Regions from separate parts of the Endozoicomonas sp. SESOKO3 genome, predicted to be linked through region 1. Evidence: riboswitches for the same ligand, from Rfam matches in the RefSeq annotation. Region 1 holds a riboswitch; the other holds the start of a gene.
What was found. A riboswitch is a leader RNA that binds a small molecule or an ion and turns the genes downstream of it on or off. The one in region 1 is predicted to bind thiamine pyrophosphate.

Region 1 (4,427 bases):
CTTCAGCTAACAAAGAGCCCAAAAGGAAAAAACAATGATAAAGCTGATCACTTTCGATCTGGATGACACACTCTGGGAAAACATGCCAGTGCTGATTCGGGCAGAACAGAAAGCCTGGAAAAAACTCTGTGAATACTGGCCAGAAACCCACGAGAGAATGACACCCAAAGAAGTGTTCGAGTATCGGGTCAAACTGTTGGAAGATCGTCCGGAGCTCAGATATCAGATTACGGAACTGCGCCGGTTTTCTCTGCAGAAGGTTCTGCAAAACTGTGATTGTCCTGAATCAAGAGCTGAAGAAATTGCCGGTGACCTGATGCGGGAGTTTATGGAGTGGCGTCATGATGTGAAATGTTTTCCGGAAGTTCAGCCGGTTCTCTCTCACCTGTCAGCAGACTACACTCTGGCTGCGGTCACTAATGGTAATGTCGATGTAGAGAAATTATCGGTCAGTGAGTTTTTTGATTTTGCTCTCAAGGCAGAAGATTACAACAGTCTGAAACCGGAACCGACTCTATTTTTGAAAGCCATGGAACGTGCCGGAGTTACTCCGGACGAGACCCTTCATGTAGGAGACTGCCTGAAAGCCGATGTGGCAGGTGCCGGAGCATTGGGAATTGGTACCGTCTGGTTTAATCCTGCTGATAAGGCATTCAGTGGCGATCGCAGACCTGATTATGAAATTCGATCACTAACCGGTCTGCTCAGAGTTTTGGACAAGGATCTTCAGCCAGAATATTAAATACCTGACCAGTTAGTTTTGCCTGACGGGGCAGGTGTTTAATTCCGTCTATTGCCAGGATCAGAGGCAGTGAGACAGTGCTGTCCTCTGGTATTTTTTGTCAGGCATCTCTGGGACTTAATATATATTTCATTGATCTATATGTTTTTCGATACCGGGGAACTGACAATGAAACTTAAATATGCAGCTTGTATAGTAATACTTCTGTCTTTTACTTGTTTGCACGCTGATGAAGTAGAAAAACAGATAATAGGCACTTGGCTTGTCAGAGATAATTCACCTGTTAAGAAATATATAACTTACCACCCACCTCGTCGCACTACAAACCCGACAAAGTTTCGAATTAGAGGTTTCAGAGAATACTGTAGTCGGGACGTATTATACGGCAGATATGATGTAGTTATGGACATTCCGGGACTTAGTCATAAAGTAATAGGTATTTCTGGTGTATGGTTTTTCCCGAGAGACTCAGAGGAAAAGTTGATCTTAGACTATGGCTGCAAAGACGCTGATCCAGATAATATTAAACCACGCCCAAACGAATGTATTTGCCCGCCTGATGGTTTTTTAGCTACTACCAGAATTCTAAAAGCTGATGATAAGGAATTTATCTACGAAGAATACAATCCAGAAAGTAAGGTATTTGACAGAAACAACGCTGTAAGAGTTCCAGTGCAGTCACTGGAACAGATAAAGCAACTACCGTATCACGATGAAATCTGATTTACTTTTTTGATGCCAGACAGGCAAAGCAGCATCTCTTACTGCGACATCAAACATTCAGACCAGATCACCAGATTTTGTAGAAGTGGTGTACAGGTCCGTTGCCTTGGCCTATGTTCAGCTGATCGGCGTGGGCAATGGCTTGCGCAATGTATTTTTTAGCCTCTGGGATGGCTTCTCTCATGGTGTAACCACGAGCCAGTAATGCGGTAATGGCTGAGGACAATGTACAGCCTGTACCGTGAGTGTTACTGGTGTTTATCCAGTTGGATTCCAGTCGGTGCAGAGACGTACCGTCGTGATAAAAATCGACGGCCTTATTATCACTATTGTCGCCACTCAGGTGACCACCTTTCAGAAGGACCGCTTCAGAGCCCAGCGCCAGAAGAGGCTCAATCATATCGATCATCTGGTCGGGATTTTTGGGCAATGGACGATCAAGCAGCACCGCAGCTTCATGCAGGTTGGGTGTGATCAGGCTGGCTTTGGGAATCAGTGATTGCCTGAGGGTCTCAATAGCGGCCTGTTGTAGCAGAACATCACCGCTGGTAGCCACCATTACAGGGTCAACCACAAGATAAGCCGGACCGAAGTGAGTCAGAGTATCCGCTACCGTCGTGATAACATCTGGCTGGCTCAACATGCCCACTTTTACGGCCCTGATAGCGAGGTCCGAGAATACTGAATCCAGCTGTTGACGGACAAAGGCGGGTTCAACGTCAAGGATACCCTGAACGCCCTGAGTATTCTGGGCAGTCAGAGCGGTAATGACACTGCAGCCATAAGCGCCCAGTGCTGAAAAGGCTTTCAGGTCTGCCTGTATACCGGCACCACCACCACTGTCTGATCCGGCAATGGTAAGGGCGACAGGCGTCTCATTAGTCATCGTCATTGTTCGGTTTCCTACGCCGGCATCATCCGGTTCAGGTTCAATGGGTCTCTCTCAGTCCGGGAAACATTCATCCCGGACACCCCAACCAGCGGTGCGAGTCTATTTTGTTTCTATAGTGATGTCTATTGCTCAAAAGGCCCGTTACATCCCCGCTCAGGAAATTTTGGCTGATAGTGAAGGAAGAAGCGGTGTATTTCCCGAAAGTCATGCTCCTGATCGCCAGTCATCATCATGTTCTTTCTTTGGATTACCGCTGGCATCTTTTACAGTAGCAGGTACAGCGATTACCCAGCCGGATCTCAACTATCGGTGTTGAGCAATGAACGCAGGGTTCCCCCTTGCGTCCATAAACAGCCAGTTCTTGTTTGAAATAGCCTGGCTTGCCGTCACCCCCGACAAAATCCCTCAGGGTGGTTCCACCCTGCTCAATGGCTTTTGCCAGAGTCTCTTTGATGCTTTCGGTCAGTCGCTCGTAGCGGGCTCTGGAAATTTTTCCGCAGGGCCTGTCAGGCCGGATACCTGCTTTGAACAGGGCTTCGTTGGCGTAGATGTTCCCGACCCCGACGACCACATGGTTGTCCATGATGAACGTTTTTACCGGCTGTTTTTTTCCCCGGGATTTGAGATGAAGCCTACGGGCTGTGAATTCATCACCGAGAGGTTCCGGACCGAGTTTGCTTAACAAGTCATGTTTCATGATATCGTCGTCGACCCACAGAACCGCCCCGAACCTCCTCGGGTCGGTGTATCTCAGCGTTATCCCATGACTGAAAACCAGGTCGATATGGTCATGTTTCCGGGCTTCCTGTGGTTCTTTCAATATGCGCAGGCTTCCGGACATCCCCAGGTGAACCAGCAGGGTTCCAGCGTCGGTTCTGATCAGAAGATACTTCGCTCGTCTTGCGACAGAACGGATAACCCGGCCAGATAAATGCTGCTTTAAATGTTCCGAAACCGGCCAGCGCAGTTGCGGATTGCGGACGATAACATCCGACACGGTCTGACCTACAATATGAGGTGCAATGCCCCTGCGGGTCGTTTCAACTTCAGGTAATTCAGGCATCCACCGACAGTAGCAAATATGTCGTCAAAAGGCGATGTGATCGGCCTCTGATGGCAAAGGAAATAAGTAGAAATCCCGCGCCGGACCCCAGAAAGTAACGGCAAATTAGCCATATCAAATGCTGTCATGTGACTGATAAGATGGTTCCACTTTTATCCCGGTTCAGTTTTGGTAAAAGCACACCATAGCAGTGAGAGAAAATGACAGCCAACCCAACTTTATACCAACGATATTCCAGGGAACTTAGAGAACTTATTTATTTATCAGCCCCGATTCTGGGTGCGCAACTGGCGACCACTGGCATGGGCTTTGTGGATACCAGTATGGCGGGTCAATATTCTGCACAAGATCTGGCGGCAGTAGCCATTGGCTCCAGTATCTGGGTCCCGATTTATCTGTTAATCAGGGGTATCCTAATGGCGACGACACCGACAGTCGCCCATCTGTTTGGCGCCCAAAAAGTTGACCTGATTGCTTCACCGGTTCGACAGGCCATGTGGCTTTCTCTGGCGTTAAGTGTGGTCGGCATGGTCTTGATGATGAACCCTATGCCACTGCTCAATGTTCTGGAAATCAATGCCGAAATGGCTGCTAAGACGGAAGCCTACCTGGAAGCATTGGCCTGGGGGGTACCCGGCATCTGTTTATATCAAACCATGGTCAGCTATTGCGAAGGGCGCGCTATTACCAAACCGGCCATGCTCATCAGCTTTGTCGGTTTGTTGATCAACATTCCGGTTAATTATGTATTGATCTATGGCAAATTCGGCTTTCCTGAAATGGGTAGCGTAGGCTGTGGTTATGCAACAGCCATTTGCTTTTGGATCATGTGCCTGTTGATGTTCTGCTATACCCGGTTCAATCAAAAGCATACAGAAGTGAATCTGTTTGATCGCTTTGAATGGCCTGCAATGAGCCGTATTGTTATTCACCTGAAACTGGGTGTCCCCATCGGTCTGGCCATCTTTTTTGAAGCCAGTATCTTCTCGGCAGTGGCTCTGGTCATC
Region 2 (4,427 bases), on a different contig from region 1:
TAATCGCTACAAATAACTGGCAGGCTTCGTCGATCAGCTTCTCTTTTAATTTCGGTGGCGTATTTGGAGACAATCGTTGAGGCTGCTTGACATTATCAAGTGCATGACTAAAGCCGGCTTGCTTCCGATCCTGTCTGGTATGTTGAACGCCTCTGGGTGGGTTTGCCTTGAAATAATCAATAGCACGATCCATCATGCCAAAATGCAGGTCCAGATCACCCGTATGCGGTGAGGTGAAGACTCTTTTCCCTGATGCATTCGCTCTTGCGTGGGGCAAGGCCAGGTCATAAGGCTTCTCTTCATCAGGAGCCCGGTGTCTTGCACATTGAATCCGGATATCCACTTTCTCGGATTCCATAAAGTCCCTTAAATGGGCTTCCCAGTCACCCCCGTCTCTGCTTTTAGTGGTCAAACAGAACATTGTTATCAGGTTTTCAACTGCTGCCTGTATTTCATCCTCTGGCGCTTTGTTCAGGAGCAACTGAACCAACTCAACCTCAGCCTCATGCAACACCGTCAGACTCGCCTGATTTACCGCTATAAACTCATCATTCCACTCACTGGCTTTTCTTGGCGTGGCCGGATTTGTGATTGACACATCTCTTTTGAACAGCGGGGTTGCAGACCCGGTGGCCGTTTGTACTATACGACTAACACCCTGCAACTCCGGCTTATCCATGAGTTCGTTCTCTCGCTCGTAATAAATTTTTACGGAGCGACAAAAAGCAGTGTACTTATCAGACGGCCCCCGAACCCAACCGACTTTTTCCGATGACAATTGCCCCCTATCAAGGATGGGGTACTGGCCTGCAGCGTCTTTACGGGATTGAAAGAAACTCAGAAATGATTGAGGAGAAAACGGAACCACTATGACCTCCTGGATTGAGCAAAGCACTCCCAAAAGATTAGCAAGCAGTGGTGACGTCATATATTCGACAGGTCAGAAGGAGTCAGCCAGACGACTGACTCCCAGCGTTTATTTTCAGGCAGTTTCTTCCAGTTCGCGAACATCCTGAGTCATCCGCATGGGACAGAAATCAGGTCCGCACATGGAGCAGAACTCTGACTCCTTCGCACCTTCCTGAGGTAATGTCTCATCGTGATAGGCTTTTGCCGTATCGGGGTCCAGAGCCAGGTTAAACTGATCCAGCCAGCGGAATTCAAAGCGCGCCTTGGACAAAGCATTATCACGAATCTGGGCACCGGGATGACCTTTGGCCAAATCAGCAGCATGAGCGGCAATTTTATAGGCAATCAGACCTGCTTTTACATCATCTCTATCAGGCAGACCGAGATGCTCTTTGGGTGTGACATAACAAAGCATCGCACAGCCATACCAGCCGATCATGGCAGCTCCGATACCTGAAGTAATGTGGTCATAGCCCGGTGCCACATCAGTCGTCAGAGGCCCAAGGGTATAGAAAGGCGCTTCATGACAGTGCTCCAGTTGCATCTCCATGTTTTCCTTAATGAGGTGCATGGGCACATGGCCCGGTCCCTCAATCATGACCTGAACATCGTATTCCCAGGCAATTTTTGTCAGTTCCCCAAGGGTTTTCAGTTCGCCAAATTGCGCTTCATCGTTGGCATCGGCGATACAACCAGGTCGCAAACCATCACCCAGAGACAGGCTGATATCGTACGCCTGACAGATCTGACACAGCTCACGGAAATTGTCGTAAAGGAAATTCTCGGCATCATGCATCTCTGCCCACTGCCCCAGAATACCTCCCCCCCGGGAAACAATACCTGTCACCCGGTTTCTGGTTTTAGCAACATGTTCCCTGAGGACACCGGCATGGATCGTCATGTAATCCACGCCCTGTTCTGCCTGCTCGATGATGGTGTCCTTCATGACTTCCCAGTTCAGGTCTTTCACCTTGCCTTTGACCTTTTCCAGAGCCTGATAGATAGGCACCGTACCGATAGGCACTGGCGAGTTCCTGATAATCCACTCACGGGTTTCATGGATGTTCTTGCCTGTGGATAAGTCCATCACCGTATCGCCACCCCAGCGAACAGACCAGAGCATCTTTTCAACTTCTTCTTCAATGGAAGAGGTCACCGCAGAATTACCAATATTGGCATTGATCTTCACCAAAAAGTTACGCCCGATAATCATGGGCTCGGACTCAGGGTGATTAATGTTGGCCGGGATAATGGCCCGCCCTTCAGCGACTTCCTTTCTGACAAACTCTGGAGTGATGTGAGAGCCTTCGGTACGCCCCATATTCTCACGAATCGCAATAAACTCCATTTCAGGAGTGATTATCCCCTGTCTGGCGTAATACAGCTGTGAGACATTTTGGCCCGCCCTGGCTCTGCGGGGCGTTCTCAGTGCTTTGAAGCGAATCTCCTGCAGACGCAGATCAAACTGACGGGAGCGGGCAAATTCTGAGGACCGATCGTTGAGCAGCTCAGTATCAGCTCTTTCTTCAATCCACTTTGAGCGCAAACCCGGCAAGCCCTCATTCAAATCATGAGGAACACCACTCTCCGTGTAGCTGCCCGACGTATCATAAATCCGAACCGGTTCATTCTTGCCGCCACCAAAACGCTCAGGGGTATCGTGCAGATGAACTTCTCTCATACCGACACGAATGTCTTCGCGACTGCCTGTTACATAGGTTTTTTGGGAGTTGGGAAAGGGGCGACAGGCGTCCATCAGTAACTGCCGGTCAAAACCGGACGCATTTTTCTCGCAAGCCATCGTTTCAGTATCCTTCACGTTGAGTTCATGACTGTTTTCCAGTTCAAGACTGTTTTCCAGTTCACGACTGTTTCGAAATAGCTTGCCGGATAGGCCATCTTGTTCCCTTCGCAGGTATTAACCTGAGCAGGTTCTACGGATTCCGAAAAAAAAACTTTCGGTCTCAGCCCGTGGCGCTCCGACAAGATTGCCGGAAAGTATAAGCAGATTGCTAAGAGGTTAATAGTACAAAGATACAAAAAAAACCAAGACTTTATTTAGCTGTAGTCGCCTGAAAGCTCCTTACACAGCTGAGTTCGGAAGGACTGCAAAAAGTCGCTGTGACGAACTGCCATGTTGCGCCCGGGCTCTGTTTTCATGGTCTTCTGAATCTGCAAGAGCTTGATTTCAAAATGATCCAGTGAGTACTGACGATCGTTCAGTGTCCTGTTTTTCCCCATAGGGTCTTCGGGATCAAACAGTTTCTGGCCCAGCTTGCCACCCGTATAAAAACAACGGGCAATGCCAATCGCCCCAAGGGCTTCCATCCTGTCCGCATCCTGAACCACTTCAGCTTCCAAAGTTTCAGGGGGGATGTTAGCGGAATAACTGTGAGTTTTTACTGCATGACACACGGCAGCGATCAGGTCTTCAGGAAACGCCAGAGATTTCAGGCAAACTTCAGTCTCTTCAGCCGAAAGGGTGGAAGCTTTCGAGCGCTCCGGATGGTTTTTTGGCAACACAACAATATCGTGAAAATAACAGGCAGCAAGAACCACCAGCCGGTTAATGTCAAAATGGCCTTCATCCATCAGCTGTTGTGCCGTTTTCCAGACCCGCTGAAAGTGGGAAATGTCGTGAGAGGCATCCTCGCAATCCCGGTCTTGCAGAAATTCTACAAAACGTTTTTCCCAGTTTTTCAGAAGTGCAGGTTCATTAAATTTCATAATTCAGGGTCCAGAGGCTTTTGATAGCGCTGACAGGCTCTGCTGTTAATAGTGGGAGAATCATGCAAAAAATTGTGAGTGTGGACAACCAGTCTGTCGGGATGAATATCTACCAGGTTATAAACTGGAGGCTCTGGCGAAACAGAGTCAGGCTTGGGGTTATCAAAATTAAAAGGTGTCTGATGAACCAGAGAAGGTGGGCATGAAAAGCTGATTCCCTGCCAATGACCCGAAACAGAGCGGTGCAAATGACCGAAAAACAAATGCCTGATCCATTCTTTGTGGGGCTGAATCATTGACCTGAGTGCTTCTGAATTGACCAGATTGTCCCTGTCCATGCTTGCCAATCCCGTTTCAAATGGAGGATGGTGCATAAACAGACAAACCGGTTTGTTTGCAGCTTCCAGTTCATGCTTCAGCCATGCCAGTCTTTGCTCGCAGAGAACCCCACTGCGTTTTCTGTCATCCAGCGTATCCAGACAGATCAGGTTGACCAGTTCTGTCTCAACCGTAAATTGGATAAAGCCCTCCTGCTGCCTTGGATGGTTTGGGAAAACATCCAGAAAATTTTGTCTGTGATCATGATTGCCCATCAGGCAGTAAACCGGGAAAGACAACCTGTCGAGTTCTTCTTTCAAGGCTTTATAGGCCTCTTTTTCGCCCCAGTGAGTCAGGTCACCTGTGATGATGCAAGCGCTGGATTCCGGCACTTGCTGCAAAAGTGTGTCGACGCAGTGCTTCAACCTTGCCTGTGGGTCAATGTCATAATTCAACATTCCCGCCGGAACTAA

Region 2: it holds a riboswitch for thiamine pyrophosphate, as region 1 does, so the genes downstream of both, thiC (phosphomethylpyrimidine synthase ThiC) here and thiD (bifunctional hydroxymethylpyrimidine kinase/phosphomethylpyrimidine kinase) in region 1, are expected to answer to the same signal.

The regions. Positions count from the first base shown of each region.
Region 1 is NZ_JAHHPR010000736.1:3,130-7,556, reverse strand. Features, by position in the region: gene xerC (tyrosine recombinase XerC) at 1-38, shown strand, start outside; gene KDK18_RS12980 (HAD family hydrolase) at 35-742, shown strand; gene KDK18_RS12975 (hypothetical protein) at 911-1,465, shown strand; gene thiD (bifunctional hydroxymethylpyrimidine kinase/phosphomethylpyrimidine kinase) at 1,533-2,351, opposite strand; TPP riboswitch at 2,349-2,451, opposite strand; gene mutM (bifunctional DNA-formamidopyrimidine glycosylase/DNA-(apurinic or apyrimidinic site) lyase) at 2,605-3,420, opposite strand; gene KDK18_RS12960 (MATE family efflux transporter) at 3,621-4,427, shown strand, end outside.
Region 2 is NZ_JAHHPR010000792.1:3,788-8,214, forward strand. Features, by position in the region: gene KDK18_RS14025 (DUF2608 domain-containing protein) at 1-868, opposite strand, end outside; gene thiC (phosphomethylpyrimidine synthase ThiC) at 983-2,710, opposite strand; TPP riboswitch at 2,797-2,901, opposite strand; gene KDK18_RS14035 (phosphohydrolase) at 2,968-3,636, opposite strand; gene KDK18_RS14040 (phosphodiesterase) at 3,633-4,427, opposite strand, start outside.